DNA from 3 places in the Salinivibrio sp. IB574 genome. Region 2 is predicted to be linked to each of the others. Evidence: predicted binding sites of a transcription regulator. Region 2 holds the regulator's gene; each other region holds the start of a gene.
The links. The regulator CRP, encoded in region 2, controls carbon source genes, mostly activating them, when cyclic AMP is high. The targets are predictions, from matches to a motif close to TGTGANNNNNNTCACA.
Positions count from the first base shown of each region.

Region 1: the regulator CRP is predicted to act here: its motif matches at 8,290-8,305, upstream of BZJ17_RS11245 (NupC/NupG family nucleoside CNT transporter).
Region 3: the regulator CRP is predicted to act here: its motif matches at 8,857-8,872, upstream of ectA (diaminobutyrate acetyltransferase).

Region 1 is NZ_MUFN01000021.1:485-11,548, reverse strand. It holds gene BZJ17_RS11280 (alanine/glycine:cation symporter family protein) at 1-874, shown strand, start outside; gene BZJ17_RS11275 (hypothetical protein) at 955-1,158, opposite strand; gene BZJ17_RS11270 (3'-5' exonuclease) at 1,304-2,035, opposite strand; gene BZJ17_RS11265 (DUF294 nucleotidyltransferase-like domain-containing protein) at 2,045-3,922, opposite strand; gene BZJ17_RS11260 (BCCT family transporter) at 4,078-5,694, opposite strand; gene BZJ17_RS17295 (hypothetical protein) at 5,750-5,956, opposite strand; gene BZJ17_RS11250 (BCCT family transporter) at 6,116-7,756, opposite strand; gene BZJ17_RS11245 (NupC/NupG family nucleoside CNT transporter) at 8,376-9,599, shown strand; gene yjjG (pyrimidine 5'-nucleotidase) at 9,743-10,426, shown strand; gene BZJ17_RS11235 (hypothetical protein) at 10,494-10,799, opposite strand.
Region 2 is NZ_MUFN01000025.1:47,630-58,693, forward strand. It holds gene BZJ17_RS12745 (aspartate aminotransferase family protein) at 1-483, shown strand, start outside; gene astA (arginine N-succinyltransferase) at 513-1,535, shown strand; gene astD (succinylglutamate-semialdehyde dehydrogenase) at 1,538-3,016, shown strand; gene BZJ17_RS12760 (DUF1338 domain-containing protein) at 3,027-3,821, shown strand; gene BZJ17_RS12765 (hypothetical protein) at 3,873-4,739, opposite strand; gene crp (cAMP-activated global transcriptional regulator CRP) at 4,869-5,501, opposite strand; gene BZJ17_RS12775 (phosphoribulokinase) at 5,753-6,622, opposite strand; gene BZJ17_RS12780 (YheU family protein) at 6,682-6,900, opposite strand; gene BZJ17_RS12785 (hypothetical protein) at 7,049-7,588, opposite strand; gene BZJ17_RS12790 (TIGR02444 family protein) at 7,654-8,199, opposite strand; gene BZJ17_RS12795 (ABC transporter ATP-binding protein) at 8,142-10,070, opposite strand; gene kefG (glutathione-regulated potassium-efflux system ancillary protein KefG) at 10,247-10,831, shown strand; gene kefB (glutathione-regulated potassium-efflux system protein KefB) at 10,821-11,064, shown strand, end outside.
Region 3 is NZ_MUFN01000032.1:2,362-13,425, forward strand. It holds gene BZJ17_RS13980 (proline/glycine betaine ABC transporter permease) at 1-576, shown strand, start outside; gene BZJ17_RS13985 (glycine betaine/L-proline ABC transporter ATP-binding protein) at 569-1,795, shown strand; gene BZJ17_RS13990 (methyl-accepting chemotaxis protein) at 1,951-3,549, shown strand; partial or broken gene metC (cystathionine beta-lyase) at 3,599-4,794, opposite strand; gene BZJ17_RS17225 (hypothetical protein) at 5,063-5,236, shown strand; gene BZJ17_RS14005 (NfeD family protein) at 5,574-6,068, opposite strand; gene BZJ17_RS14010 (slipin family protein) at 6,070-7,017, opposite strand; gene BZJ17_RS14015 (cold-shock protein) at 7,345-7,551, shown strand; gene BZJ17_RS14020 (bacteriohemerythrin) at 7,718-8,716, shown strand; gene ectA (diaminobutyrate acetyltransferase) at 9,076-9,633, shown strand; gene ectB (diaminobutyrate--2-oxoglutarate transaminase) at 9,645-10,922, shown strand; gene BZJ17_RS14035 (ectoine synthase) at 10,968-11,064, shown strand, end outside.

The DNA of each region.
Region 1 (11,064 bases), on a different contig from region 2:
CGCTGTCGGGATTGCAATTACACTGGTCACTGCACCGGTTATTTTTGGTGGTATGCGTTCAGTGGCACGTGTGGCGGAGCTTATCGTTCCGTTCATGGCACTTGCATATCTTGCCGTGGCACTGTTTGTCGTTGCGATGAATATCGAGCAACTTCCTGCCGTTATCTCGATGATCGTTAAGAGTGCGCTGGGCGTTGAACAAGCTGCCGGCGGCGCGATGGGTTATGCCATTGCTCAAGCAATGATGCAAGGTATCAAACGCGGCCTGTTCTCGAACGAAGCCGGTATGGGTTCCGCACCCAATGCCGCAGCAACAGCCACCACCAAGCCTAACCACCCTGCTGCACAAGGCTATGTACAAATGCTTGGTGTGTTTGTCGACACCATTGTGATCTGTACTGCAACCGCCTCGATTATCTTGATGTCTGGCATGCTCGACCCAGAGAGTGGTCTTACCGGCATTGCACTGACTCAAGAAGCGTTGGTGAGCCAAGTGGGTGACTGGGGTGCAGGCTTTATTGCCATTGCAATTTTGTTGTTCGCCTTTACGTCTATCATTGCGAACTACTCGTATGGTGAATCTAACATCGAGTATATCTTCAAGTGTCGTAAAGCCATCACTTTGTACCGTATCGCGGTTCTCTCTATGGTATTGGTGGGGTCAATTACTGACTTGCCGTTGATCTGGAGTTTTGCTGACTTATCGATGGGTATGATGGCGGTGATCAACTTAGTGGCGATTGCGCTACTATCTGGCATTGCGTTTGCGTTGATGAAAGATTATGAAGACCAACGCCGAGCGGGTAAGAAGCCAACGTTTGATCGCACTAAGTTCCCGAAACTGGACAAGCAAATCGATAAAGACGTGTGGTAACGACACCGATCTGTCGGTATCAACCTACAAAAACCACCGCTCAAGCGGTGGTTTTTTATCGTTAAAGTAAGCGCGGATCATCACCAAGTCAGCCAATAGGCAATTAACAGCGCAAACACAATGCACGCACCAGCATAAAAGCCCAACTCAATTTTACGTGCCGTCATGTCTTCCGCCTCTTCGGGCTTTAACGTGAGTCCCCAGTAAGCAAAGCCAATGCCTGATGACAACAACAACACCCCAAGGCCAAACACGAGCCCTTCTACTGCATGGATAAATGTCATGTGCTTTCCTCTGATTATCAGTCGCTGGTGTTGTAGCACATTATTATTGCACTGAAAACCAGTACACGACGTGCTATCGCCTGTAAACGAGTCTACGAACCATCCGTGTCTATGGTTCAATAACAAAGTGATAGCCGTCTAGACATTAGCTCCATACATCACTAATCGGTGTGTCAGGGGAAAAGTCGTGGGCCACTTGTGCTTGCAACAGCTCTGCCGTGGCAATGGCGTCGGTCAAGGCATGATGACTTTGATAAAAAGGCAACTGATACCGCGCGCGACTATCAGCTAACCGAATCGACGCTGGGGGACGACGCATAATACGGTCCATCAAGCTGCGCTTCCCGGTACGGTGTTTCCGCGCCTCAAGCTCCATGGTGTCGACCATCGGAAAAATAATCCCTTCCCCTAAACGCTGCTTAATGGCGCGGTCAAGGAACTCTCGCTCGATACGGCGGTAATGCACCACAACGATCGCACCGGCGAGCGCACTTAGCAGTGGTTCAATCACATGAGAAAAGTCTGGTGCATTCATAATGTCTGAATGGGTGATCCCATGAATAACAATCGAAGACTCTGCCAGCGGCCGATTGGGATTCACAATCCAGTGCTGCGCCTGTTGGCAGCGAATGCGACTAAGGCTAAAAGGCACCAGACCAATACTGACAATGGCATCCTTTTCACTGTCTAGACCCGTGGTTTCAAAGTCGAGTGCGACAAAGGGCACATCCTTAAGAGGCGTGTCTGGTGCTACCCAGCCTTGTTGATAAAACGCTTGTAGCGTTTCATGTTTCACCTGCTCACGTTTGGTATCCAGCATGGCTTGCCAGTCCACGTGTTGCGCCGGGGCTTTCTTTTTCAGATCCAAATGCAACATGCCCTCCCCTTATGACCGATTCGGCTGGTAGCGGAATTTCAAGAACTTCTGAGCGTTACTTAAAATCTGGAATGCATCTTTGAGGTTACGGCGCTCAAAATCGGATAAATTCTCCGGTTCCACATTGTTATCTGGCTCACGTCCCGCTTCGATATCCAGCGCTTGGTGACGAATACGCACCATGGAAATAAACTCCATCGCATCTCGAAGGTCAGGTCCTCGGCCTTTGGGCAAGATCCCAGATTCAATAATGTCATCTAAGCGCTCAAACGAGTTTTGTGAGCGTGAATCGATAGCCAATGCGTGCACACGAATAAGATCGGCTAATGGCGCTGTGCCACGGCGTTTGAGGTTAATAGAGTTATTGTGTCGCCCATCTTGCTCCATGACAAAGTCTTTGAAAAAGCCCAATGGCGGTGTGCGATTTAAGGCATTGCGTGCCATCGATGCTAAAAAGCGATTATTGCGACGTGCACGGCGACCAATGAAGGCCTTGAGTTGTTCAGCCCAGTTAGTTCGACCATAGACACCATCTAAATCAAAGAAAATATTGCTGTCGAGTAACGAGCGTGGGCTCGGGTTATCAATCCAATCGGCGAAGCATTGTTCCCACTCTTTCAGTGTTTTCCGCCACTCAGGGTTAGTCGCCATGATATTACCAGTACAATAGGTATACCCGCAGGCATCGAGCCCATCAGACACGCGCTTCGATAGTGCCTCAAAATACGCGTTATGCTCGTCGTGGTTAAAGCTATCGTCCAAGATAATGGCATTGTCTTGATCGGTCACAATCAGCTGCTCATCGCGTGCCATCGATCCCATCGCCAAAAAGCAATACGGGATAGGCGGCTCACCCAGTTCTTCTTCTGCCAACTCCAACAGGCGCTGCTTAAAACTGCGGCCAATCACAGACATCGCAGACCCTATCATGTGTGAGTTCGCGTCCTCATTGACCATGCGTACAAAGCAATCTTTGACTTGTTTCGCCAACACCACTAAATCGTCCACCGATTGTTGACGGAAAATACTGGCGACGAGGAACAAGCTGTTTTGCGATTCGTAACGTGCAATATCCGATAGTGCGACCACACCCAGTGGTTTGCCATGTTGTAATACCGGTACGTGGTGGAGGTTTGAGCGCAGCATGGTGAGCATGGCTTCAAAGATGTAGGCATTATGATCGAGGGTGATCAGCTGGGGCGACATGATTTCTTGTACCGGCGTTTCATAAGGCAAGCCTTCTGCTAACACGCGATTACGTAAGTCACGATCAGTAATGATCCCCAGCACGGGATTGAAGCCGGTTTCGGGATCGGGCTCATCGCCCATCACCAAAATTGAAGAGACCGCTTCTTGCGACATAACTTGCGCTGCATATTGTACCGAGTCGGTACTATCGATCATCACGGGGTCGCGAATAATCAGCTTCTTAACTTTGGACGTCGTCAGATCATTGGCTTCATTATGGCTCGATACCGCCTGACGTAATCGCGTCCGGTCTTCGACCTCGACAAAATCGGCAAAGTGTTCAAATTCATCAAACAAGCGGTTAAATGTCGCCTCAGGGATGAAATACACCAAGGTATCTTCGATCGCCTTGGCGGGCATACGCACCCGGTTGTTCATCAAAAGGCCCATCTGGCCGAAAATATCCCCCTCGGCGATACGGTTATACAAGGTGCCATTACGGCGATATAACTCGACAGCACCGCTACGGATCATGGCTAAATCATGAATCTCATCGCCGTAGGCAAAAATCGTCGTGCCCGCTCGGTGATAACTAATTTCGATGCTTTGCGCGACCTCAGCAACTACCTCTTCAGGAATCGATTCAAAAGGGGCGTATTGGGAAAGAAATGTCGCAATTTCAACTTGTTCAGCTTCCATGATGCTCACCTAGCGTTGCGAGAAAGTGCAAGGGTATACTATCAAACGTCCGCCATCAGACAGCGGCGAAGAAAAGCCCCTTGCGGGTCAAGAATGGTTGGCAATAAAAAAGGCAGCCCCGAAAGCCTGCCTCTTTCATCATAGCTAAATATCAGTTACTTGGCACGTGGCTCTGATGCTAATCCTTTAAACAAGGAAACCGTCGCAACTAATAGCACTACCGCAAATGGGAAGCCTGTTGAAACTGCCATCGCCTGCAAGGCGACCAAGCCACCACCAAGGATAAGCGCAACCGCGACCAAGCCTTCAAAGGATGCCCAGAAAACACGTTGTGACACTGGCACGTCCATCTTGCCGCCTGCCGAAATCGTATCAAGCACCAAAGAGCCGGAATCCGATGAAGTGACAAAGAACACAATCACCAAAATAATTCCGATAAACGAGGTGATCTCAGCCAGTGGTAATCCTTCTAGCATGGCAAACAAAGTCAACGAGAGCTCTGCATCAACCACTGCGGTATACCCATCGCTAACCAGTTGATCGATCGCCGTTCCACCAAATGATGTCATCCACAGAACACTGGCAGCCGAAGGGATCAATAACACACAGGTAATGAACTCTCTGACCGTACGACCACGTGACACGCGCGCGATGAACATCCCCACAAATGGGGACCAAGAGATCCACCAAGCCCAGTAGAAGGATGTCCAACCTTGAGTAAAGTTGGCGTCATCTCGCCCAAACGGCATCGCTAATCCAGGCAGATGCTCTAAATAAGCGCCTAGGTTTGCAAAAAAGCCGGTGAGAATGACAAGTGTAGGGCCGACCGCAATAACGAACAGCAGGAGTAAGAAAGCAAGAATTAGGTTCAACTCAGATAAACGCTTCACTCCTTTGTCGACCCCAGCGACAACCGAGAAGATTGCCATCGCGGTGATCACAACCACTAAAATAACCTCTGTGGTCTCTCCCAACGGCGTATCAAACAAATAATGGAGTCCTCCCGATGCTTGAGACGCACCAATGCCTAACGAGGTCGCAAGACCGAATAAGGTGGCGACAATGGCCAATACATCAATCAAATGCCCCGTCCAACCCCAAATTCGTTCACCGAATAACGGGTAAAACACGGATCGAATTGTCAAAGGTAAACCTTTGTTATAGGCAAATAGCGCAAGGCCAAGTGCAAGCACAGCGTAAATGGCCCAAGGGTGTAAGCCCCAATGGAAAATCGTTGCCGCCATTCCCAAACGACGAGCCGCTTCCGTATCGCCCATAGCGCCACTTAATGGCGCCCAGTCTGTGCGCACGCCATTGGCACCTGTCACCGTACCATCAAGTGCTGATTGAAAGTGAGTGAGCGGCTCAGAGACGCCATAGAACATTAAACCAATGCCCATGCCCGCGGCAAAAAGCATCGCGAACCACCCTCCATAACCAAAGTCGGGCTTGGCTTCGGTACCGCCAAGACGCACTTTCCCCAACGGGGAGGCGATCAATACCAAACAGGCAATAACGAAGACATTGCCCGCAGAAAGGAAAAACCAGTCGAGATTTGCGGTCAACCATGCGCGTAAATCTCCAAATACCGGTCCCATCTCGTTTTGAAAGGCCAACGTTACAAAAACAAAGGCCATAATAGCGAGCCCTGAGACCATAAATACACGGTTGTGAATATCAAAACCAAATGGGCCTACTTGAAGGGCAACATTATCTTGACCAACCTGATAGTCAGTATCGATCGGATTCACCTGACCATCGGGCGTCATCATATCTTCATGGCTTTTATCGCTCACGCGTAACTCCTTAGTCCGCCAATTCGGAAACTTATGCGTGCTGCCGACGACTGCCTAACATTGCTTGGTATTTAAGCGTGATATAAATACCAAAAAGGGTAGCAATGACAACACTATCAGCAAGAATATCATAGAGAGCGCGCGCTTTGATTAAGCCTCTAACCGCTTGATTGTTTTGCAACCAGCCCACTACCAACAAATGGCACAGAAATACTCGTGCGGTAAGGGGAACAATCATTTGGGCGCATGATGTAGGAACGATAACGTCGATGAGGCAGTGAGAAGAAAAAGTGCCGGGTTAACAGTAATATGGATTATACGCTTAGTAATAAAAAAGGCAGTCCCGAGGGACTGCCTTTTATGTCATGACGCGCTGTCAGTGACTTATTACGTACAGTTACTTAGCACGCGGCTCTGATGCTAACCCTTTGAACAAGGAAGCAGTCGCTACCAGTAGTACAATCGTGAACGGGAAGCCAGTTGAAACCGCCATCGCTTGTAGGGCAACCAAGCCACCACCAAGGATAAGCGCCACCGCAACTAGGCCCTCGAAAGACGCCCAGAAAACACGTTGTGGCACTGGCACGTTCACTTTACCGCCTGCAGAGATGGTATCGATAACCAGTGAGCCTGAGTCAGACGAGGTCACAAAGAACACGATAACCAGAATGATACCGATGAATGAAGTAATCGATGCCAACGGCAAATCATCCAACATCGCAAACAGTTTAAGTGACAGTTCAGCATCAACAACTGCGGTGTAACCTTCGTTCACAAATTGACCAATCGCGGTACCACCGAATGCGGTCATCCACAACACACAAGCTGCAGATGGGATCAGCAATACACAAGTGATGAACTCACGCACTGTGCGGCCACGAGAAACACGCGCAATAAACATACCTACAAATGGGGACCATGAAATCCACCATGCCCAGTAGAACGAGGTCCAGCCCTGCGTAAAGTTGGCATCTTCACGTGCAAACGGCATAGACAGCGCAGGCAAGTTTTCTAGGTACGCGGCGAGGTTACCAAAGAAACCAGTCAAAATGGCTAGCGTTGGACCCACTGCAATCACAAAGATAAGCAGTAGCAGTGCGAGCAACATGTTCACTTCAGAGAGGCGTTTCACCCCTTTATCTACCCCAGCAACCACAGACAGGATGGCCATACCGGTGATACCCATGACAAGCAGCACCTCTGTGGTGTTACCCAGTGGCGTATCAAACAGATAGTGAAGACCAGCAGACGCCTGTGAGGCACCAAGGCCTAGTGAGGTTGCAAGACCGAAGAGCGTTGCGATGATCGCAAGAATATCGATCACGTGGCCGGTCCAGCCCCATACACGCTCACCAAAAAGTGGGTAAAAGACAGAACGCATGGTCAAAGGCAAGCCTTTGTTATAAGCAAACAAGGCCAGACCTAGCGCCAAGACAGCGTAGATAGCCCAAGGGTGAAGGCCCCAGTGGAAAATCGTTGCCGACATGCCTAGGCGTCGAGCCGCTTCAGCGTCCCCTGCTGCTGCGCCCAACGGTGCCCAGTCGGTACGAATACCGTTTGCATCAACAGCGGTACCGCCCAATGACGTTTGGAAGTGTGTTAACGGCTCTGAAACACCGTAGAACATCAAACCAATACCCATACCGGCGGCAAACAACATTGCAAACCAACCCGCATAGCTATAATCCGGTTTTGCTTCTGTCCCGCCGAGACGAACGCGCCCCAAAGGTGACGCTATCAGCACTAGACAGGCGATAACAAAAATATTACCTGCAGAAAGGAAGAACCAGTCTAGATTCGAGGTCAACCAACCCCGTAAATCACCAAAAACAGGGCCGATTTGGTTTTGAAAGGCCAAAGTAATAAATACAAAGGCCATAATGGCCAGTCCCGAGACCATAAATACTCGGTTATGAATATCAAAACCAAACGGGCCAAGTTTAACGGCCACGTTATCCTGACCGACCTGGTAGTCAGTATCGATCGGGTTAACTTTCCCGTCCGGTTTCATCATATCTTCATGGCTTTTATCGCTCACGAGTTAACTCCTTAGTCCGTTTGTTCGGAAGCCTGTGAGTGTCGGTGGCCTGTGCGCTCAATTGGCCTTTTCATCGCAAAACGCAGATAAAAAAGTTGACCAGCAGCAAGAACCGCAACATCCACACAGCTCACTACCCTAACATAAATGCGCAACCAATTTAATTAGGGCACTAACCAAATGTCGATTTTATAACCAGCTATTAATCAATATATCCACTCAAACCCCAGGCCAAATGCGGCCTAGAACTCATTTGAACTCTTTATTTCAGAGCTATAAAGGATTGTGTCATAGACTCTCCTCTTTTAGGTTTAGCGGAAATACGCCGTATCATAAAAAGAATTCGTTGATTGCGCTCACAAAAAATACCTATGTTCACCAGCAAAACTTTTGATGGATCACAAGGACATCGTGAATAGCGCGCTTCTTTTCAAGTACCTATCGTAAGACCGCCTTTAACTCGCATGACTCGCCTACGAGCACATAACCTCCAGGCCACATAAATGCAAAATAGTGCAACAAGATGATTTATTCGTGACACTTGTCACATCGAGAAATATAAGTACAATACCGCCGCAATCGTTTTCCATCCCAGTTTAACGTTTGCGGAGCAAGCATCATGCAATTTGGCATCGGCCTTTTGGGGATTAGCGTCCTCTTTCTTATCGCGATTGGATTTTCAGAAAATCGTCGTGCAATCAACTGGCGTACCGTCGGTGGCGCTTTCATTATTCAAATCGTCTTTGCCGGGTTTATCATCTCCGTCCCGCTTGGTCAGCGTATTCTGGCTAACGCATCAGAAGCCGTATCCGCAATTATTAGCTTTGGCGATATTGGTGCTGAGTTTCTGTTTGGTGATCTCGCTAAATTTAAACTTGGCTTTATCTTTGCTTTCAACGTTTTACCAACTATCGTCTTTTTCTCCGCTCTGATCGCCGTGCTTTATCACTTAGGGATCATGGCTTGGATTATTCGCCTGATCGGTGGCGTACTACGACGCGTACTCGGCACTTCGCGCACTGAATCGATGTCAGCCACTGCCAATATCTTTGTCGGATCGGTAGAAGCCCCTCTTGTCGTGCGCCCTTTTCTCGCCTCAATGACGCGCTCAGAATTATTTGCAGTCATGGTCGGTGGATTAGCCTCCGTGGCTGGAGGCACCATGGTTGGATACGCAGGCCTCGGTGTTGAAATGAAATACCTGATCGCTGCCGCTTTTATGTCCGCACCAGCCGGTCTAATGATGGCAAAAATTATGGTCCCGCAGACCGAAGCGCCTATCAGCCATACCCAAGCGCAAGCCGAGCAAGATAACCACGATAAGCCTGTCAACTTGATCGATGCAGGCACACAAGGTGCTCTAAGTGGATTACAAATTGCGATGGCAGTCGGGGCTAGCTTGCTGGCCGTGATCAGCATGATTGCGCTGATTAACGGCGGGTTGGGCAAACTTGGCCCGATGATCAATATGCCTCAGTTAAGTCTGGAATGGATATTCGGCTATGTGTTTGCACCAGTCGCTTGGCTCATCGGCATTCCTTGGGGCGAAGCGATGACTGCGGGTACCTTGATTGGTAAGAAAATTGCGGTGAATGAATTTGTGGCGTTTGCTGATTTTATGAACCTAAAAGGTGCACTTTCTCCCCATAGCCAAGCCATTGTTACCTTTGCACTGTGCGGCTTTGCCAACCTCACTTCGATCGCGATGTTGATGGGCGGACTGGGCGGTATTGTTCCAGAGCGCCGAGGTGATATCGCCAAATTAGGAATGCGTGCCATTCTTGCCGCCACCTTAGCGAATCTGATGAGCGCAACATTAGCAGGGCTGTATCTGACTTTGTAACCTCAATCACGCTAGATCGTTTTACCATCATTCTGATGGTTCAGTGTTTCTCACCAAGGACGGTGAGTGCACAAAAAAGCCTCGAAGAGAACGGACTTCATCTGTTACACTTCATTTACTTAACGTAAAGAGATGTAGTCACCATGCGGTATCCTTGGGTTCTTTTTGATGCAGATGAAACACTGTTTCACTTTGATGCGTTTGCAGGACTGCAACGCATGTTTTCACACTATGATGTCGATTTCGACCAGCACGCCTTTGCCGAATATTCAGAGCTAAACAAACCTTTGTGGGTGCAATACCAAAATGGCGAAATAGACGCACACACGCTGCAAACCAAACGCTTTACCCACTGGGGAAAGCGGCTCAAGGTGGCTCCGACAACGCTAAACCAGCATTTTTTGGATGCGATGGCCGAGATCTGTGAGCCACTCCCAGGCGCAGAAGCACTGCTAAACGCGATTCGTCCACACGCACACATTGGTATTATCACCAATGGATTTACCGCGTTACAGGATGTGCGCTTGGAAAAAACAGGGTTCAAGCCAGCCATTTCTACTCTCGTGGTATCCGAGCAAGTCGGTTTTGCCAAACCTGACCCTCGCATCTTCGAGCATGCATTTGCAAAAATGGGCCATCCACCTAAGTCTCAAATCCTCATGGTCGGCGATAATCCAATGGCCGATGTCCTCGGTGGCATGCGCGCAGGCATAGACACATGCTGGTTGAATCGCAACAAAAAGCCCCTACCAGAAGGCGTGACGCCCACCCACCAAGTGGACTCACTGCATGCACTCCAAGCGTGGCTCATGCCTGACAACGCCTAATCATAAAAAAAGAGAGCCTATGCTCTCTTTTTTGCTTTCCAACGATGTCTTTGCCTAGTGGGGCAAATTAGCTGCGGTCACCGGCAACAAAAGCGGCTTTTTCTGCTTGTTGGCCTTGGTCGGTATTTGCAACATAAGTCACTGAACCACTGTTTTGATCTTGGCTGTAAATGAATACACGACCTGATTCGTCAGTCACTTTGGTGTCCATGCTTTTTGAGCTGGTCACTTTCGCGCCTTTAACGGCTTGACCTTGTTCAGTCACTGATACCCAAGCACCGCCTTCTGCAGGTTGTACGTCAAGGTTAAGACCGCTCGCCATTACTGAGGTTGATGCGAGTGTCAGTGCAAAAATAGCTGCTAATTTTTTCATGGTTGTTTCCTCTCTCGTTGTCGATTGATTGTTATTAAACGCCAATCTCGGTGACCAATTGTCACCACAATGTCTCTATTTGAAGATTTTCTTTGCGACCTTTCGTCGCGGAACGAGAGAGAATGTACGCCGATAAAAGTGTGCTCACAATCACAGTTATGCGAATGACTTGTTCGAAAAATTGCACGTGATTTCACGATCAATCAGGCGTAAAAGATCATAGATGTGTGCCTCTCCTTGCCTACCAAAAGTGATCTTCTTTGCC
Region 2 (11,064 bases):
GCTCCCGATATCTTAGCCACCGCTAAATCACTGGGTGGGGGGATCCCGATCGGTGCCATGTTGACCACCGAAGCCCTGGCGGCACACATGAAACCGGGGACGCATGGCTCAACCTATGGCGGTAACCCCTTAGCATGTGCGGTCGCAGAAGCGGTGGTGGAAGAAGTGACCAAACCCGAGGTCCTTGACGGTGTTATTGAGCGCGAACAGTGGTTCCGCGATGGCCTAGAAGCGATCAACGATAAATACGGCATCTTCAGTGAAGTGCGCGGTAAAGGTTTGTTGCTTGGCGCAGCACTCAACAAAGCGTGGGAAGGGCGTGCGCGTGACATCTTAGTGGCGGCAGGTGAGGAAGGCTTGCTGGTGCTGGTCGCGGGCCCGAATGTGGTGCGTTTCACCCCATCATTGGTGATTACCAAAGCGGATATTGAAGAAGGTATGGCGCGCCTTGATCGTGCTATTGCGAAGGTCGTTGCTGCATAAGGCGGCCTTTACACTCGGAGGGATTTGAGATGTTAGTTATTCGGCCTATCCGTGCGTCAGATTTTGATGCACTGATGTTGTGTGCGGAAGAGTCCGGTCATGGATTTACCTCATTGCCGGTTGATGCCGATTTGCTACAAGGACGTATCAACAATTCGCTAGAGAGCTTTGCCAAGCATGTCACTAGCCCGGGCATGGAAGGCTACCTGATGGTGGCCGAAGATACCGAAACGGGCGAGGTTGCAGGCACCACAGGGATCGAGGCGGCAATCGGCCTCGATAATCCCTTTTATAGTTATCACTTAACCAAAGTGGTGCATTCATCGCGCAAGCTCAATGTCCATAACATTGTTGAAGTGCTGACGTTTGGTAATAACTACACCGGAGCAACGGAAATTTGCACCCTGTTTTTGCGTCCTGAGTTTCGGGGTGGCCTCAACGGTAAACTGCTTTCCAAGTGTCGCTTCTTGATGCTCGCCGAGTTTCCTGAGCGCTTTGCGGATGTGGTGTTTGCCGAAATGCGTGGCGTGTCTGATGATGATGGCAATTCGCCGTTCTGGCAGTGGCTTAAGGACAACTTCTTTTCGATTGACTTTACTTTGGCCGATTACCTAACCGGTATTGGTGCGAAAGGGTTTATTGCCGACTTAATGCCTAAGTTGCCGATTTACGTCAGTCTGTTGAGTGAAGAAGCGCGTGCCGTGATTGGACAGGTGCACCCGAAAACACGACCGGCACTGCGTCTGTTGGAGAAAGAAGGCTTTTCGTGTCGAGGATATGTCGACATCTTTGATGCCGGTCCAACGGTCGAGTGTTTGCGCCACAATATCGAATCGGTCCGCCATTCATTTAATGCGACTGCTAGCGTGCGTGAGCATAGCAGTGCTCAGCACTACTTAATTTCGAATACCGATTTTGCGGGCTTCCGTGCAACTGCGGCGAAAGCGGCACTTGATCCGGAAACCAATCACGTTGTGATTGCGCCAGAGGTTGCCGAAGCGCTGCAAGTTAAAGACGGCGATCGACTCCGTTTGATCGCGATGGAGGAGTAAGGATGACACATCAAACCGCAGGCCATTTGATCAATGGTGAATGGACGCCGGGTGAAGGCGACGTCATGACTTCGCTAAACCCTTTTGATAGTCGTTGTATTTGGCAAGGCAATGAAGCCACGAAACCGCAGGTTGAACAAGCGGTAAGCGCGGCACGACAAGCCTTTCTTACTTGGCGGAATACCGATTTTGCCGAGCGCCAAGCCTTGGTAGAACGCTTCGCTGAAATTGTGAAAGCCAATACCGACGATCTGGCGCGTACCATCGCTGAAGAAACTGGCAAGCCGTTTTGGGAAACCAAAACCGAAGTGGGCGCCATGGTGGGTAAAATTGCCATTTCGCTGCGCGCTTACCATGAACGTACAGGATCGCGGGAAAAAGACGTCAATGGCACGCAAGCTGTACTGCGGCATCGTCCCCTTGGTGTGATGGCAGTGTTTGGGCCGTATAATTTCCCCGGTCACTTGCCTAATGGCCATATTGTCCCGGCACTATTGGCCGGAAACAGTGTGGTTTTCAAGCCGTCCGAACTGACGCCTAAAGTGGCTGAACAAACTCTTGGCTACTGGTTAGAAGCCGGTCTACCTGCTGGGCTGATTAACTTGGTGCAAGGGGGCCGTGATACCGGCGAAGCGCTAGCACAAGCTCGAGGTATTGATGGCCTTCTATTTACCGGGAGCGCCAACACCGGACACATCCTCCATCGCCAGTTTGCCGGCCAACCGGACAAAATGCTGGCATTGGAAATGGGGGGCAATAACCCACTGGTTATCAGTGATAAACACAGTGGTGTGGATGCCACGGTTTATACCATTATTCAATCGGCTTACCTCAGTGCCGGTCAGCGTTGTACCTGTGCACGTCGTCTGCTTCTTCCTGAAGGGGAGGTGGGTGACAAGATCTTGGCGCGCTTAGCGGCGTGGACTAAAACGATCCGTGTAGGCGGCCAGTTCGATGATCCGGCGCCCTTTATGGGCGCACAGATCTCTGTGGCGGCAGCCGAAGGGATCTTAGCCACTCAGCAAAAACTGATCGATCTCGGTGGCAAGCCAGTCGTGGCGTGTGAACATCGCCATGATGCCGTGATCTCGCCGGGGATCATTGATGTTAGCGGGATCGCCGAGTTACCCGATGAAGAATACTTCGGTCCTTTATTGCAGGTGCAGCGTTACACCGATATGGCTGATGCATTGACGAAAGCGAATGATACCCGCTATGGCTTGTCGGCAGGCCTTATCAGTGACGACGATGGTGAATGGCAATACTTCCTTGACCATATTCGCGCCGGTATTGTAAACCGTAACCGTCAATTGACCGGTGCCAGTGGGGATGCACCATTTGGTGGTCCGGGCGCGTCGGGTAACCTGCGTCCAAGTGCTTATTATGCCGCCGATTATTGTGCCTACCCCATGGCATCGATGGAAGGCGAGCAGGTCACCTTGCCCGAGAGCTTTGCGCCGGGGATCACGCCTCTTGATTAAGGAGAACAACATGGATAGTTGCCAAGCGTTATTTGACAGATTGTGGCAAGACTACACCCAGCGTCTTTGCCCTTCTGCGCAGAAAGTGCATGGGTTGCTCGAAGAAGGCCAACCCCTGATCAATGATCACATTGCACTGCGCACCTTTGCACTGCCTAATGTAGGGCTGGACAAGCTTGCCCGTCCTTTTATTGCGTTGGGCTATGAGCCGAAAGGTGAGTACACCTTTGAAGCGAAGAAGCTCAACGCACGTCACTACGAGCATCCCGATCCCTTGATGCCGAAAGTGTTTATTAGTGAATTGATGGTGGGCCAATGCTCGACAACATTGCAATCTATCGTGCGCGACTTAGTGGCGAACGTGGATGATGATGCGCTGAAAGGGAGCGATTTTCTTCATCAAGGACGTTTGTGGGAGTTGGATTGGCAAACCTACAAGACGTTAGCGGATGAAAGTGAATATGCAGCTTGGGTGGCAGCGCATGGCTATGGGGCGAACCACTTTACTGTCAGTGTGAATCAGCTGAATAACCATGATAACTGTCAAGCGGTCAACGATACCTTGCGCCAAAATGGGTTTACCATTAATGAATCTGGCGGGGAGGTCAAAGGGGATGCATCAGTCTTTTTGGAGCAATCCTCGACGATGGCTGATCGCGTGCCGGTGCAGTTTAGCGATGCACGCCATGATATTCCGGGTGGTTTCTACGAGTTTGCGAAACGGTATCCGCTTCCGGACGGTGAACTTTATCAAGGTTTTGTCGCCGCCTCGGCTGATAAAATCTTTGAAAGTACGCATCAATAGTGGCGAGAGAAGAAAAGGAGAGCGATGCTCTCCTTTTTTGGTTGGCGGTGTTTAGCGACTTTCAATATCGAGCCAGAATTTATCGTCAATTGCCTGAGTCTCATTACTCAGATGTGGGTTGTCGACCCGAATAAACGTGCGCTCACCAATATTGGCTTTCTCAAAGGTCTCTTTTACCAGAGGGGCATTCTCAAAAAATTCGATGAAGGATCCGTCTTGATAGGCGGCCGCAAACGCATCGTTGAGCATGGTCGCTACCTCTGGGTTTTGGGGCGATACAAACAAGAACATTGGGAAGCGGTAGATCAGCATTAAGTGCGGATCAACCAACAGATTTGTATATTGAGGTCGCTCTGCCAGCTCGCTAAAAGGTTCGATAAGCGCACGCGGGAAGAGGTCGGCCCGTCCGGTATCGACGCCTTTAAAGATATTCTCAAAGCTTGAGATTTCTCGAACCCGAAATCCCGCCGACTGCAAGACCTTCACATCCGCCCAGCCTTGCCCTTGGATCATGGTCAGATTATTGAGCCCTGCTTGGTCACTGATTTGTGCAAGCTTGGGTTCGGTGGCTTGATTGGTAATGAACAAGCGATGGCCTAATAGACCCCGAAAGACTGGATAACGGATGGGAAGTAACTCTGACTCAAGGGTACGGTCGGCCCCGAGCCAATCTACCGTCAGTCGTCCTTGTTTCAGCATTTCCACTTTACGAGACTGAGAGCCAATTTGGCCTTGAAAGGCCTGTAAAGTGACAGACTCACCCGATTTTTCCGCTAAAAACTCAATCAAGTCGATAGCGTATAAATCGAGGGCAGAGCCAGCCCGTGGTTCTGGATGGACAATGGTGATATTCGCCGCAGCAGTTGAAGAAACCGCCGCGAGTAGCAATGCAGCAAGGGTTTGACGTAAGCTTCTCATAAACGACATCCTGTTAATCAGTTGTTAGATTGGTCGTTTTTGAAGTGTAGAACTTAGGTAATGAGTTTCCAGTCAATAAAAATAAAAAAACCGACGCAAAAGCGCCGGTTTTGTCGCAACACGCGAGGATTAGCGTGTGCCGTAAACCACAATGGTTTTACCGTGAGCTGAGATAAGGTTCTGCTCTTCCAGCATTTTAAGGATACGCCCAACCGTCTCACGCGAACAGCCAACAATCTGACCAATCTCTTGACGTGTGATCTTGATTTGCATGCCATCAGGGTGAGTCATGGCGTCAGGTTGCTTCGCCAAGTTCAGTAGGGTTTGCGCAATGCGGCCGGTCACGTCCAGGAAGGCAAGGTCTCCCACTTTCTGGCTGGTCACTTGCAGGCGACGCGCCATCTGAGAGGATAGACGCATCAAAATGTCTGGGTTAACTTGGATCAGCTGGCGGAATTTCTTGAATGAAATTTCTGCCACTTCGCAAGGTGATTTCGCACGTACCCATGCGGTGCGCTCTTGGTCCTCTTCGAACAGACCAAGTTCGCCGATGAAGTCACCTTGGTTAAGGTAAGACAGGATCATCTCCTTGCCTTCTTCATCTTTGATTAGTACGGCCACAGAACCTTTCACGATGTAGTACAAGGTCTCCGCCTTTTCCCCTGCATGGATCAGAGTACTTTTGGACGGGTACTTGTGAATATGACAATGTGAAAGGAACCACTCGAGTGTAGGGTCTGTTTGAGGTTTTCCTGGAACCATATAACTTATTTCCTCTGCATGTGTTGCCCGGCAACGACGTCCTGTCTTTGTCTGAATGGAAACCCATCAGTCCAATGCACAGAATACGAGGTCTTGGCGCAGGCTACAAGCTCACTGTATGTTAACAAGAGTGTATCTTTTTTCTATCTGGATTTCTTGATTTTGATCTAAGCCAACCGCCTAAAAATTCGGCAAAAATGTGGCTAAGATCACGACCTGAGAAGTAATACACGTTAAGTGCGCTACGGCGGTTAACCTATCTTGCCTTTCTCAATCAACTGTTGGATCAAGGGGCGAATAATCAGCTCCATTGCAAATCCCATTTTACCGCCGGGCACGACCAGCGTGTTGTGCCGAGACATAAACGCGCCACTGATCATTTGCAGTAAGTAAGGAAAATCGACGTTCTTCATACCACGAAAGCGGATCACGACAAAGCTTTCGTCGAGTGACGGGATCCCTTTTGCATTCAGCGGGTTGGAAGTGTCTACGGTCGGGACTCGTTGGAAGTTAATATGCGTGCGAGAAAACTGCGGCGTAATGTAGTGCAAATAATCATCCATGGAGCGCACGATCGAGTCCGTGACGGCCTCGCGGGAATGGCCGCGGTCGCGCGTATCGCGGACAAACTTTTGAATCCACTCCAAGTTAACGATAGGCACCATGCCGATCAGTAAATCAACATGCTGGGCGACATTGACGTCACCATCCACCACCCCGCCATGCAAGCCTTCATAAAATAATACGTCGGTATTTTCAGGCAGATCTTGCCAGGGAGTGAAGGTGCCCGGCATTTGGTTATAAGGCACGGCTTCATCAAAGGTGTGTAGATAACGACGGTATTTACCTGTGCCTTGTTCGCCATATTCTTTAAAAAATTGCTCAAGGCGTGGGAAGTCGTTGGCCGTGGGGCCAAAGTAGCTAATATGACGACCTTGTTCACGGGCTTTACGGATCTCAACATCCATTTCTGGCCGCGTGAAGCGGTGAAAGCTATCGCCCTCTAACCAAGAGGCTTTGATGTTCATCATATTGAACATCTTACGAAACGCTTCGGAGGTGGTGGTTGTGCCTGCGCCGGATGAACCGGTCACAGCGATGATTGGGTGTTTAGCCGACATGACGAGCCCTGTCATTGATCAGTCTGAATTTACACCGCAGCCCACAAGGGGAGGCGGTGTTACGGTCTGAGATCGCGCTGACGACGAATATCCACTGTCTCATGCAGCTCAGAGTATACAATCACGGCGTCGCCGGATTTTAATTGTTCACGCACTTGTTCAACTTTCTCAGCAAAGCTGACTTCCTGCTCACCGTAATCTGTCCCTTCCCGCAACACAAAGTGTTCAATTAAATTGGTCAAGGTCTCGGCTGGCACAGATTGCCATGGAACCATCATACTACATCACCTTTTGCTGACATCGGGATGGCACGGACGCCATCTCCGTACTTAGGTTGTGAATTAGCTCCCATTTTACCGAATTATGCGTGTAGGTGCAGTGTATCTATGTCAGTTCAGTCACAATTTATCATGACGAATAGGGGCATCAGGTGTCGAGTTGCTCAGCTATCCACGCGGGCACTGCCTCTTCCAACCATAAACGCGGTGCACGCCAATGGCCAGTGACAAACCCAACATGTCCGCCATGGTCAGTGAGTTGATAGCGTATATTGGCCGGTAATGGCGTGGTTGGGATCACCGCGTCGGTCATAAAGGGATCGTCTTTGGCATGAATGATGGTCAAAGGGGCGCGGATCGCAGGCAACACGGATAAGCCACTGCATTGCTGGTAGTAATGATGTGCGTCCTCAAATCCATGCAGTGGTGCGGTGACGGTTTGATCAAACTCGAATAAGGTCGAAATACGGGGCTGCTCGCCAGCTTGCCAGCGACCTACTTGGGCGTGTCGCGTAAGCTTATCTGACAGGGTTTGCCGCATCGAGCGGAGTAGGTACGCTTGGTAGACACGTGAGAACCCTTGCTGAATGCGTAACGAGCAGGCGGCAAGGTCTAAGGGGGGTGACACGGCGCAGCCACTGGAGACAATCGGATCGTCCGCATACTCTGCCAAATAGCGTACCAGCATGTTGCCGCCGCATCAGCCGTGGCATGATGGTTTGTAGATGAGGATTACGGGCGCTGGGAATCGGTTCAAAGGGTGTCATCAGCGTCTCCTTGCTCATCGTCTTTGATCACACTGGCGCGCAGGGCGGGATAGAGCGATTTGGCCGAGGGCGAGAGCTGACGGCAATAATACGCCAACGGCGAGGGCGACTCGGTCAGCCATGTTTGTTGATTCAAAGCGTGGATGAGGTCTTGTTGTTGGAACTTCTCGAGGCTGAGCTCGAAATTCAGCATTTTTTTATATTGTCCCGCGCCAACGCGCGGTTTGATATCGCGACGTAGGTTGCGGTAGGCAATCAGCAAATGCTCAGAGCGGCTGAGCGATTGTTTAAGTTGGCTGAGGCTCTCTGGGGCAAGGCCATAGCCATGGCTTTCCAACCAAGCCAGCAACAAGGCAAGGTTGACGTTGCCCTGATGCTGATCTTGCAATTTAAGACACGCCTGTTTGACGTCTTGCTTGCCATAGTGTTGCAAACAAAACTGCCACAGGTCGGCTGCATTCGCTTGGCCGGGAATTAGGCTTGATTGAATGCCGCCTCCATGGCTTCCAGTTCTTCCTGTCGCTCCATCCATTCTTGCTCTACCTCTTCCAGCGCTGATTTGGCATCAGCCTGGCGTTGTAATTGTTCCGCGAGTTGGGCTTTTTGGTCTGCGCCATAAATTGTTGGGTCGGCCAGTTTGGTCTCTGCATCGGCAATAATGGCAGAGAGCTGTTCGATTTTTGTGTCTAAGCTGTCAATTTTTTTACGAAGTGGCGCGGTTTTTTGGCGAAGTTCTGCCTCGCGACGCTTTTGTGCCTTACGATCGACCTGACGTTGCTGGGGGGCGGCTTTGTCATCGGCGTTTTGTTTTTTACTTTCCGCACGGTCGGCACGCTGTTGCTCGCCAAGCCAGCGATGGTAGTCGTGTAAGTCACCGTCAAAGGGTTGCACCGCGCCGTTGTCGACAAGATAAAGATCGTCGGTGGTCGCGCGCAGCAAAAAGCGATCATGGCTTACGATCACCATCGCCCCTTCAAACGATTGTAGGGCAAGCGTCAAGGCTTGGCGCATATCTAAATCAAGGTGGTTAGTCGGTTCGTCAAGCAGCAGCAGGTTAGGCTTTTGCCACACCAATAACGCTAATACTAAGCGTGCCTTCTCGCCTCCCGAAAAGGGGCCAATGGTCTCAAGCGCTTTATCACCCTGAAAGCCAAAGCGCCCTAAGAAGTCACGTAGCGTTTGCTCGGCTGTGGTGGGCGCAAGGCGATTCATATGTTGCAGTGGGGTTTCGTCAATGCGCAACGTGTCGAGTTGATGCTGCGCAAAATAGCCAATTTTTACCCCTTGGGAGTAACTGAGCTCACCGGCCATGGCTGGCAAGGTGCCAGCAAGAAGTTTGATCAGCGTAGACTTACCCGCACCATTGCGGCCTAACAAACCAATACGCGCGCCAGGGACCAGGTTGAGGCGGATATTTTCCACAATCGGTGTCTTGTCGTACCCCGCAGCGACTTTGTCCATCATCAAGATAGGATTTGGGAGCGCATCTGGGGTGAAAAAGGTAAAACTAAATGGATTATCGTATTGCGCCGGCAACACCTTTTCCATCCGCTCCAGTGCCTTAATCCGGCTTTGCGCTTGGCGCGCCTTTGAGGCTTTATAACGAAAGCGGTCGATGTAAGATTGCATGTGGGCAATCTGCTTTTTTTGCTTTTCAAACTGCGCTTGTTGTTGCGCCAGCTTCTGCGCCCGCATCTGCTCGAAGTCGGAATAATTGCCCGTGTATTCATTTAGCTGTTGATGCTCAATATGAATAATACGGTTGACGACAGGATCCAAAAAGTCCCGGTCGTGGGAAATCAGCACCAAGGTACCGGGGTATTGCTGCAGCCACTTTTCCAGCCACATCACGGCATCTAAATCGAGGTGGTTGGTTGGCTCATCAAGCAGCAAGAGGTCGGAACGACACAGCAGTGCTTGGGCAAGGTTTAAGCGCATCCGCCAGCCGCCCGAAAATTGCGTGAGTGACCATTGCATTTGCGCCTGACTAAAGCCCAAACCGTCGAGCAAACTGGCGGCGCGCGCCTCAATACTGTAGCCACCAATGGCATCCAGTTTATCGTGTAAGGTCGCCACGGCATGACCGTCATCACGTTGTTCCGCATCCGCTAAGGCCATCTGCAGTTCACGGTATTCGGCATCGCCATCAATGACATACTCGAGCGCACTTTTTTCCAGTGCGGGCGTTTCTTGTGCCACCCAAGCTACTTGCCATTGGCTAGGATAATGATAGCTGCCCGCATCTAACGTCAGCTGGTGGCGAAGCAGTGCAAACAAGCTGGATTTGCCACATCCGTTTTTGCCGACCAATCCGACTTTGTCGCCGGGATGGATGGTGGCAGAGGTATGATCGAGCAGTGGCTTGCCACCGCGCAGTAATTGGATGTCAGAAAAGCTAATCATGATTATTCAGTGCGCTAGTGTGGTTTGGGTGCGTCGTCGTTATACCAGCTTGGTGCGGGGATTGCCAAATTTCCCCGTCAGTCGGCCTAACTGGCGCGATCTGTGTTGTGTGTTTTGTGTGTTAAGGTTAAAAACAAGCATGAAAACTGACTCTTGCCGTGATAACAAGGATGCCTATGCCCAATGACAAGGATGCACATCAAGACCCCGCGTCGGTGTTGGTGATCTTTGCCCATCCCGACCCTGATCAGTCGGTGGCGAACCGACGTCTGCTTGCCGCTATCTCTTCGTTTCCGCATGTGACTGTTCACGATATTTACGCAACTTATCCCGACTTTGTGGTTGATGTGCACGATGAGCGCCGACGGGTGCAACAAGCTGATGTGATTGTTTTTCAACACCCGCTACAAATGTATTCCTGTCCGGCGTTGTTGAAAGAATGGATTGATGTGGTGCTAGGCAAAGGTTTTGCACATGGCGAGGGAGGCGATGCGCTAGCAGGAAAAACCTGCCGTTTTGTCGTCACTACTGGAGGGGCGGCTGAGGCGTTCACCAAAAGCGGATACAACAAGTATTCGATGCAAGAGCTTCTCCAACCGTTTGAGTTGACCGCCGCCCTGTGCCGCATGACGTGGCTCCCGCCGCTGGTCTTGCACTGGGCTCGTCGTGTGAGTGATGCCGATCGGGATGCGTTTGCGGAACTGTATGCCGATTGGATTCGTGATCCGCTCGCCCATGCGGGAGGTGAGCATGGAGCATAACTTGCTTTCCGCGGCCTTTATTTTCCTGTTAGCGGCGGTGATTGCCGTCCCACTCGCGCAGCGGTTAGGGATGGGCTCGGTATTAGGCTATCTGATGGCCGGCATCGTGATTGGTCCATGGGGGCTCGGGCTTATCAGCGATGTGGAGTCTATTCTCCATTTTTCTGAATTCGGGGTGGTATTGCTGCTGTTTCTGATTGGCTTGGAGCTAAATCCTAAAAAACTGCTGCAGA
Region 3 (11,064 bases), on a different contig from region 2:
ATTATTCTCGTCTGTACTCTGCTTGCTATTGGTGTCGGTGTACCGATTGGGATAGCCATGTCGAAGTCAGACCGTACCCAAGCGATCGTCACGCCACTTTTGGATGTGATGCAAACCATGCCGGCATTCGTCTATCTGATTCCGGTGGTCATGTTGCTTGGGATCGGGAAAATTCCCGGCGTCATTGCCGTGGTGATTTATGCCATTCCGCCGGTGATCCGATTGACCAATTTAGGCATCCGATTGGTCGATAAAGATGTTCTCGAAGCCGCTACCGCCTACGGTGCCAGCGGCATGCAGCGGCTTTTCCAAGTTCAGCTCCCCTTGGCAATGCCCACCATTATGGCCGGTATTAACCAAACCATCATGATGGCCTTGGCCATGGTTGTTATCGCATCCATGATTGGTGTGGCAGGCTTGGGACAACCCGTTCTCAAATCTATTACTAATCAATACTTTACCCTAGGTCTTCTGAACGGTTTAGCCATTGTCGCGCTCGCCATCATTTTTGACCGCGTTTCACAAAGCTACGCCAAACGTGCGCAGCAGCATTTAAAAGGAAGTGAGCATGACTGAGCCAACCCATGACACGCTGATTGAAATTGAAGGCCTGTACAAGGTGTTTGGTAAACACCCTCACAAAGTGATGGCCAGTGTGAAAGACGGAAAAAGCAAAGATGACTTGCTTCAGCAAACTGGGCATACCATTGGGTTAAGTGATATCAACCTCTCGATTCGACGCGGTGAAGTCTTCGTGATCATGGGCCTATCGGGGTCAGGGAAGTCGACCCTTATCCGTCACTTTAACCGTCTGATTGATCCTACCGAGGGCGCGATTCGCATTGAGGGTACGGATATTATGCAATTCTCTCAACAAGAGTTGCAGCAATTCCGCCGTCATAAAATGTCGATGGTCTTTCAACGATTTGGCTTATTACCGCACCGGACCGTTAAAGAAAATGTCGCGTTTGGATTACACATTCAAGGCGTGGCCAAAAAGGACCGCGATGCCACAGCCCAACAGTGGTTATCAACCGTTGGTTTGGAGGGTTACGCGGACCAATACCCTGCGCAATTGTCAGGGGGCCAACAGCAACGAGTAGGACTCGCGCGTGCTTTATGTACCGATGCCGATATATTGCTCATGGACGAAGCCTTCTCTGCGCTGGACCCGCTTATTCGCAGCGAGATGCAAGATCAATTGATTGAGTTACAAGAGAAGCTCCATAAGACCATTGTGTTTATTACGCATGATCTGGATGAAGCCTTACGCTTGGGCGATCGCATTGCGATTTTGCGCGATGGTAAACTCGTACAGGTTGGCGAGCCCGTCGATATTCTATTGCGTCCAGCAGATGACTATGTGGAAGCCTTTGTCAAAGATGTGAATCGCGCTCGCGCGCTTACGGTGGAGACGGTGATGCAGCCGCAGATTTGTCGCATAAGCGCCAATACCATTGGCGATGCCATCACGCAAATGCGTCAACAGAAAGCTAGCTATGGCTATTATGTCACCGAGGATGGCTATCAGGGCACACTGAGCGAAAAAGCGCTCAGTAAAGCTGATCCCAGTACACAAATTGATGCCAGCATGATTGAAGATGTGCCTGCTATCGACCAAGACTCCTTGCTTGAACAAGTGATCCCAGACACGCTGGCATCGAAATGGCCGCTTCCTGTTTTTGATAAAGAAGGGGAGTTGATTGGCCACCTTTCGCGCCAAACGGTTGCCACGATTCTCAGCGAGAAAGCCGCGTCCACAAGGGATCCTGACTCGCCCGCGATTGCGAGTTAACCGGTGACAGCGGCTATTGGGTTAGCCGCTGTGTTCATTAAACTAAACAGTGATATCGGTCGCAAATCACACTATTGAGACAGGTGTCATTCCCCTGCAACAGTCGCTGCCTAACCTGCCCCTCATCCGAACATGAGTAGTTGGTAGGAAACAACATGAGTGTACGACAGCGACTGTTAATCGCATTTTCCCTCTTTATTGCATCCACGATTGGGCTAGGAAGCTTATCGCTGTGGATTTCATCCCGCTCTGCGCAAGCCTCTTCGGAGTATGTCAATCAGCAGCTGCCTGAAGTCTGGGCGTTGCTCGCGCTGGAGCGCGATCACCGCAACTTGGTCAACTTATCGCAAAAAATCAAAGCACAGTTGCTGTTCTGGAATGAAATTCAGCCGCAGTTTGAACAACTTCATCAAAACTATCAGCAAAGCTGGCAAGCACTCTCTCACTCTCCGTCGCTCGCAACCTGGCGCGCGCAGCATCAAGCCGATAAACAGGCATTCGATGACTATCTCGCCCAGCTAGAAAAAACCATCGCGGCCAAAAGCTTCTATGATGCGGGGAGATTGGTCGACTTTGATATGTATCCGGCCGTTGATCCTATGCTGCTCGCTATCAACGAGAAGCTGACCGAAAGACAAGCTCATGCGAAACACTCTGCAAGCGGGCTGATCACCTTTCTAAACCAACAAGCGCATACCGTGTATATTGGTTGTGGCGCCACCTTACTCTTAGCATTGATATTGATGACATGGTTGCGCAAAACTGTGGTGGTTCGCTTGGATCATATTGCTAATGCCTTAACAGATATTGACCAGCGCTCCGATCTGAGCACCCGTCTCACCGATAGGTACAGTGATGAAGTCAGTGCAGTCGCGCGGGCCTCTAATAACTTACTCGACAAGTTCTCGCATTTTGTCACTGACATTCAATCGCGAACCGCCGAGTTAGATGGTCAATCTGACACGCTCGATACCCAAAGCAAACAAGTCGCACAGATTAACCAGCAGACCCGTCGTCAAGTCGACGACGTCGCCCAATCTCTCAGCGTCATGGAGAGTGCCACTACAGAAATTGCCAGTGCCATTCATGATACACGCGAGTACATTAGCAAAGTGTCTCACGATAACGACGAGATCCAGCAACAAATGCGGGCTACCGACGCCGCTATCGCACACAGTGTGGGTATCGTGGAGGACGTATCGTCGACCATGGCAACACTGAAACAAACCAGTGAACAAATTGCAGGGGTCATGGATGTGATTGAGGGGATTGCGGAGCAAACTAACCTACTGGCATTAAATGCAGCCATTGAAGCCGCGCGTGCCGGCGAGCATGGCCGAGGGTTTGCGGTCGTTGCCGATGAGGTCCGAGGCCTGTCACAGCGCACGGCGCAATCGACCGGTGATATTCGCAATTGGATTAACGATCTCTTAGGACAAGTTGATACCGCCAGTTCACTGCTCACAGAAACACAAACGGCCAGTGCCTCCAACCAGCAAGCCAGCATTCGTCTTCAAGGCTTTCTCAGTGATATGCATGCCACATTCCAAGGCTTGGAACAGTTGAGTGCCGAGGTAGAAGCCGCACTGGCCTCACAGCACAAGGAGATAGAACATCTCACCGCCGGCCGTCGTGCGCTCAAGCAATGCAGCCAGTCACTCACTGAAGCCATCAATACCACCAGCGACGTCAGTGGCCAACTGAGTCATCAATCGAGTGCACTCACCACGCTGACCGACCAGTTCCAGACTTAAACCGACATCAAAAAGCCACCTTCATCAACTTAGGGTGGCTTATCCACTTTTACTGGGCCGATTTAATGCGTTCAAAGCCTGCTGCTAAGTCAGTGATCAAATCCTCTACCGCTTCCAAACCAATGTGCACACGGACTAAGGTGCCACTGAAACTTACCTTACCGGCAGGACGAATACGGTTGAGTTGTTCAGGTTGATTGGTCAACAGCAACGACTCAAATCCACCCCATGAGTACGCCATGCTGAAATGCTGTAAATGATCACAGAACGCTTCCAGCTGTGCATCGGTAAGTCTTTGGTCAAAAACAAACGAAAACAAGCCATTACTCCCAGAAAAGTCTCGCTCAAAAAAGACATGTCCGGGGCAATCAGAAAACGCAGGGTGAAGGACATGCGCGACTTCTGGCTGCTCTTTTAGCCATTGCGCAATTTGTAGAGCACTTTGTTGGTGTTGCTTTAAACGCACGCCTAGGGTACGCAACCCTCTTGCCGCTTGATATGCCGTCTCGGCATCAATGGTTTGCCCCATCAAATAAGCACGTTCTCGTAGCTGCGGCCAACAGCGACGATTCGCTACCGCGGTGCCGAGCATATGATCGGAGTGACCAATAATGTACTTGGTACCCGATTGGACCGAAATATCGACCCCATGCGTTAAAGGCTGATATAAAACGCCAGCGGCCCAGGTGTTATCCATCATAATGATCGTGTCTGGGGCTTTGGCGCGAATCGCTTGCACCATGGCAGGCGTATCATGGACTTCCATGGTGTACGACCCAGGCGACTCGAGAAACACAATCCGAGTATTAGGCCGAATACGCTCAACGATTTGGGCTCCTTCAAGCGGATCGAAAAACTCAGTCTCAATCTGCATATCGGCAAGGATAGTTTGGCAAAAGTCTTGTGTGGGCTCGTAAGCCGAGCCAGTCACCAGAATATGGTCGCCCGTTTCACAAATGCCAAGATACTGTTGGCAATGGCTGCGGCGCCACATGGAAACAACGCACACCCTTCACCTTGTTCGAGCTCTGTCATCGCATCTTGCAGGGCAAAATGCGTCTGGGTGCCACGGCGGCCATAAAACAAGGTGTGCTGGTGTCGATGCGCAATCGCATGTTTTTTGTCGGCGAGCGTGTCAAAAACAATGGAGGAAGCACGTTGGATCACAGGGTTCACACCTTGTTGGGTATAACGTTTGTCGCGCCCCGCGTGAATCAATTGCGTGCTCAGGTATTTTTTTTCCATAATTCCTTACCCAAATATTTGCTCCATGGATACCTTACCCTAAGCATTATTTCTTTAGCAGTAAAGACATTTAGCCATCTATTTAAACAGATTCAACCACTCGTCTCCTTGTTATTTATGGCATGGATGACGAAGCCCCGCGGCTACAATGTCGAATTGTATGCAAATAACTGTTTAGATCACTAAACAGATCACAAATTAATCACAATAGGTGGAAAAGCGTAGCAAGTGTATATACATTGTATATCCAAACGATAGGCAAATGCAGATGACAAAAAAAGAAAAAAGAAAAAAAGACAGTCAGTTACTCATTCGTATTAATAGTGAGCAACGCGATGCCTTCTTGTCAAAATGTGAAGATCTCGACACATCAGCCGCTAGAGAGATCCGTCGATTTATCAAACAATTTTTAAAAGAACACGAAGAAAAAAAGAGCTCATAATCACAGTCTTAGGTGCAACTTGCCGGCACCTGTCCACGGCATTGAAGCCGTATTGCGGTGGCGAAAACACCGGCAATGACATAGAAAGGAGAAAACCGATGGCTAAAGCATCAAAGAAAGATCTGAAAAAATCGATCAAAAAGACCAAAGCAAAAGTTGCTAAACAAGAAAGCAAACTGAAAAAGCTGAAAAAACAGCTGAAAAAAGCCTAAATACAGCGCCTCCACTTATCGAGGCACTCGGTTAGCTAGGCATAGCGCGTATCACGCGAAAAAGCTCGGGACATGATGCCCGAGCTTTTTGTTTGGCTCAATTAAACCAGAATGGCAAACAACGCCTAGTGGCTCGACTCCGCTTCACCGGCCGGTTCTACCGTAAAGCGACCGACATCAACACCGATCACCCGTACTTTGTCGCCTGCTTGCAAGCTCGCATCATGACAGCTGCCACTGAGTACCAACTGCCACGTCACACCCGAATACTTAATTGTCGCTGGATGTGCGGACGTTAACGGCTCAGTCAATGTCAGCGTCAAACCAATAAAGTCACTGTGCGTATTGTCAGGACTACGTGCACCACGTTGTAGCCGCTTTAACGGCTGCCACAGCGCGGCGGTTAACAGCCCAGCCCCGATCCCGGTTGCGCTGAACATCACGGTCACAGTCTCCGGCAGCACTCCAAGCATCGCTAAAAGCCCTGCTAGTACCGCAGCAACCCCGGTCGCCAGTAATACGATGGTCGATAAGCCCAGCAACCACACTTCGACCACGAGCAGTAACAGCCCGATAATCATCGTCATCTCAGCTAGATGGGTGGTAAACCAGTTGTGCATATTAGCCTTTCACTTTGTTCAGTGTTTGAATAATGGTCATCGCTTCAGCAACCGTACTCGCCGCGCCGGTCCCCGACTCTGGGAGCAATACGACAGAAGACTCTTTCGCGATCGCTTCTTTCGCACGGATGGCTTTTTCTGCCAAGTCTAACTGGATGGCTTTCTGGCCTTCTTCCGTGATCGCTCGTGAACCGACAATTTCAAGCGCTTCAGCTTGTGCTTCCGCGACCGCGATAATCGCTTTAGCTTCACCTTCCGCTTTCAAGATCTGCTCAGACTTTTCCGCTTCCGCGGCAAGCACGCGTGCTTGTTTTTGCCCTTCTGCAACGTTGATATCCGACTGACGTGCCCCTTCTGACTCAAGGATCACCGCACGTTTTTCACGTTCGGCTTTCATTTGACGCTCCATCGCATCCAATACTGAACGCGGCGGATCAATATCCTTAATTTCATAGCGGAGGACTTGTACGCCCCAAGGCTGAGCAGCTTCGTTAATCGCTGAGACGATTGCCGTGTTGAGGCTTTCACGCTCCTCGAAGGTCTTATCCAATTCCATCTTACCCACTTCACTACGCATTGTGGTTTGCGCCAGTTGGGTCACGGAGTAGATATAGTCATCGACGCCGTAGCAAGCTTTGTAAGGATCCAGCACTTTGATATAAAGCACACCATCTACGACTAGAGAGATGTTGTCTCGGGTAATGGCCGACTGACTCGGCACATCGAACGCTTGCTCTTTTAGCGTACGTTCATAGGCTAGACGGTCGATAAAAGGCACAATAAAGTTCAAGCCCGCTTCCATCGTTTTGTAATATTTACCAAAACGCTCAATCACATAGGCGGTGTTTTGCGGAACAAACTTTACCGAGCCACGCAAGAAAACAATCACTAGGATTGCGAGTACAATCCAAACGCTAAACGCGCTAGTAAGAGAGACCATTTCGTTCATTAGGGTTCCTATCAGTAGAGGATCGACAAACAGCAAACGCGCTGCTACTCGTAGAAAGCATTAAGAGTACGTCAATGTCGATGAAAAAAGACAGCGTCCGACAGCATCTTTGACATCCGTCCCAATACAGCACGCGGTTTTCGCTATTGATTTGCTTAACCCTGACAAAAATCTCGGCGCTTGATCTCACTTTCAATCATTCACTCAAAATAAACCGGATATAAAGTGCGAAAAGAGATTTACCTCACATTCTTTTGCGTGTGCCCATAGAACGATTAATGGCACTCGCGTCACTGCTACACCTAGTTAATATATTCAGGAGACATCATGTCTAAAGCTAATGGTACCGTTAAGTGGTTTAACGAAGAAAAAGGTTTCGGTTTTATCCAGCAAGAGAACGGTCCAGACGTATTCGTTCACTTCCGCGCCATCGTTGGTGAAGGCTTCCGCACTCTAGCAGAAGGCCAACAGGTTGAGTTCGATATCGAGCAAGGTCAAAAAGGCCCACAGGCAGCGAACGTAACTCGCCTGTAAGCTAAACCAGATTTAAGAAGAAAAGGCGCCTGTTTAGGCGCCTTTTTTTGTATGCGTAATCTCTCACTCCCCACAAAAACGTATAAAAAATTCAACAAATCACTCAGCAGCAAAACTCGCCGTTTACTATGCTTCTAAGACGGTTAGCGCTTTGGCAGGAGGGAGTATGCTATCTCGGTGTTTAGTGGTAGATGATCATGAGATGATTCGAGATACCATAGGTTTGATGGCACAAGCGCTAGGGATTAAATCAGTTATCACGGCAGCAGATGGCGCTGAAGCCATATCAAAGGCCTTTCACGAACAACCTAGTTTAATTATCACCGACCTACAGATGGAGCCCATCGATGGCTTGGAGATGCTTAGGCTTATCCGTAGCGGCCGCTACCACCTACAGCACGATATCCCAATCATCATTCTCACCGCTAATGCCTCTCAGGCAGTGATTAGCGAATGCATCCGTTATGATGTTGACGCATTCATGGTCAAGCCAGTTAGAAAACAAGACCTCGAAAATCGCGTTCAACAGCTAGCCAAAGACACCAAATCCAAAAAGCCACCTAAGTACTACTTTGAAATGTATCAGGCCGATCCAGCTAAATCGACCGATTTTGAGCACAATGGTGCTGTTGTCTTCACTGAAGAAGAACAGGAGAAAATCGAAAGAATTACAGACACAAGCTCGACAATTGATACAACAGCACCGAATGTTACCCCTGAACATCCAACAGCAGAGGGCAAAGACAGAAAGTTCATTCGTTGGCAGGACAAATACTCTGTTGGGCACCCAGACCTCGATGCCAGCAATAAGCAATTACTGGCTATCATCAATGACACCTATGAGGCTATCGCGTATCACCATGCAGATGGTGAAAAAGGAGATTTTGATGACCTTGCCCAGCGGTTTCGAGACTACATTGTGTCCCACTTCCAGCGAGAAGAAGACATTCTTCACGATCTCGCCTATCCCAAATACAAAGAACATGCAGCCATCCATGAGCGTTTATCACGGCAAGCACATTATGTGTTACTTCAGTGTCAGGCGGATCCTGAACTGTACTCTTCAGAGTTTTTCAAGTTTTTGCGTTACTGGTGGGTACACCACGTAGTAAAAGAAGACAGACAATATCGTGAATTCCTTAGCCAATCGCCTCAATCCGCCTAGTCTCCCTATTAGATTCACAAGCAGCAAAGGTGACTAGGCTTTTTTGTCTAGCAAAACCTCTTTTGTGTCTATTTTTAAGGCCAGTCTTTTCACCTCATTCAACTCCAACTGAGACGAAGTCCAAGCCGCTCCCCCATCTTTGTGGCATGAGTCACACTAGATTGAGAACCGCCAATACATTTAGGCCAGTAAATGTTACGCATCAAAGCATTATGGTTAGCAAAAAATTTAACATTAATAAAATCCATATATATCAATTATATATAAGATAATGACAAATCAATTAGCGAAATCCGGGGTTGATAAACAAAATCCAGCGCCTATTATGTATAACGAATTCGTTAGAGCACAAAACAATTATGTGGCGATCAAAAACGACAGATACGGCAGTTCTTGAAAACGAAGTCCTTGACCGTAAACAGATAAAACCGAGCACGCGGTTTGTGTTTCGTAAACCATCGATTCGTGATGGTGGCGACATCTATCGATTAATCACTCAGTGCCCTCCGTTGGATGTGAACTCCGCCTACTGCAACTTCTTACAGGCAACGCACTTTAAAGAGACCTGTGTTGTGGCAGAGCGTGACGGCGACATTCACGGCTTCGTCTCTGGCTACATTCGTCCAGAGCAACCAGACACATTTTTTGTGTGGCAGGTAGCCGTATCGCCCAAAGCACGTGGAGAAGGGCTTGCCCTTTCAATGGTCGAAGCGTTACTGGCGCGCAAAGTGTCACAAGACATCCGATTCATTGAAACCACGATCACAGAAGACAACGCCGGATCTTGGGCGCTGTTCAAAAAGGTAGACCGCCTCTACGGTACAGGTGGTCAGCGCTCAGTGTTCCTTGATGAACAAGAGCACTTTAACGGTGAACATGACACCGAATACCTTTTCCGAATTCCACTCAAAAAATAACAGGATGAGTTATGGATATCTTTAAATCGCAGGAGTCAAATGTTCAATGTTACGCCAACAACTTCCCCGTCGTGTTTGAAAGCGCGAAGGGCTGTTGGATCACTGGCGTTGACGGCAAGCGCTACCTCGATTTTCTTGCTGGCGCCGGTTCGCTTAACTATGGACACAATAACCCGACGCTGAAAAAAGCGCTGATTGAGTACATCGAGAAAGATGGGATTACCCACGGCTTGGATATGCACACCGGTGCAAAAGCACGCTTTCTCGAGGTATTTAAAGAGCACATCTTGGCACCACGTAACTTGGACTATAAATTCCAGTTCACGGGTCCAACCGGTACAAATGCTGTTGAAGCGGCGATGAAGCTGGCACGAAAAGTGACAGGTCGCCCAAACATCGTTTCATTTACGAACGGCTTCCACGGCTGCACATATGGCGCACTCGCTGTGACCGGTAATCATCACCATCGCGGTGGCGGCGGTATGCCAGTGAATAATGCGGTAACACGTATCCCGTATGACGGCTATGCCGATGTCGACGGTCTCACACTGTTCGAAACCATGCTAAACGATGCCTCAAGCGGTCTAACAGGTGGAGATAAACCCGCTGCAGTCTTGCTTGAAGTCGTTCAAGGTGAAGGCGGTCTCAATGCGGCTTCCAATGAATGGCTGCAACGCCTAGAAAGCATCTGTAAAGAACATGGCATCTTGATGATCGTCGATGATATTCAAGCTGGCTGTGGTCGTACTGGTACTTTCTTTAGCTTTGAGCCATCAGGTATCAACCCAGATATCGTGACCTTGTCGAAGTCGATTGGTGGTTATGGCCTACCAATGGCACTGGTTCTACTGAAACCTGAGCTGGATCAATGGGCACCTGGCGAACATAACGGTACATTCCGTGGTAACAGCCATGCGTTTGTGACAGCCGCAGAAGCGATTGAAACTTACTGGCTAGATGATCAGTTCCAAACCCATATCCAAGCGCGTGCTGATCAACTCAATAAAGTGTTGAAAGACGTCTTAGCGAAAAATGGTGACCTGTTCGACACCATCAAAGGTCGTGGCCTGATGCAGGGTATCGCATGTAAGAATGGTGATATCTCAGATGCCATCACAAGCCTTTGTTTCGAGCACGGTATGATCATCGAAACAGCTGGCCCTGATGATGAAGTGATCAAATTCTTCTCACCATTGACAGTCAGCGAAGCTGAAATGGAGAAAGGCCTGCAGATTTTTGTTAAGTCGGTTGAGCAATACAAAAAAGACAAATTGAAAAAAGCGTCTTAATTCAAAGCTCTCACCCACTAACAAACAGACGTATAAAGGATTGACATGATTGTTCGCACATTAGAAGAATGCCAAAACAGTGAACGCCGCGTAGTGGCTGAAAATTGGGAAAGTGTCCGTATGTTGTTGCGCGATGACAACA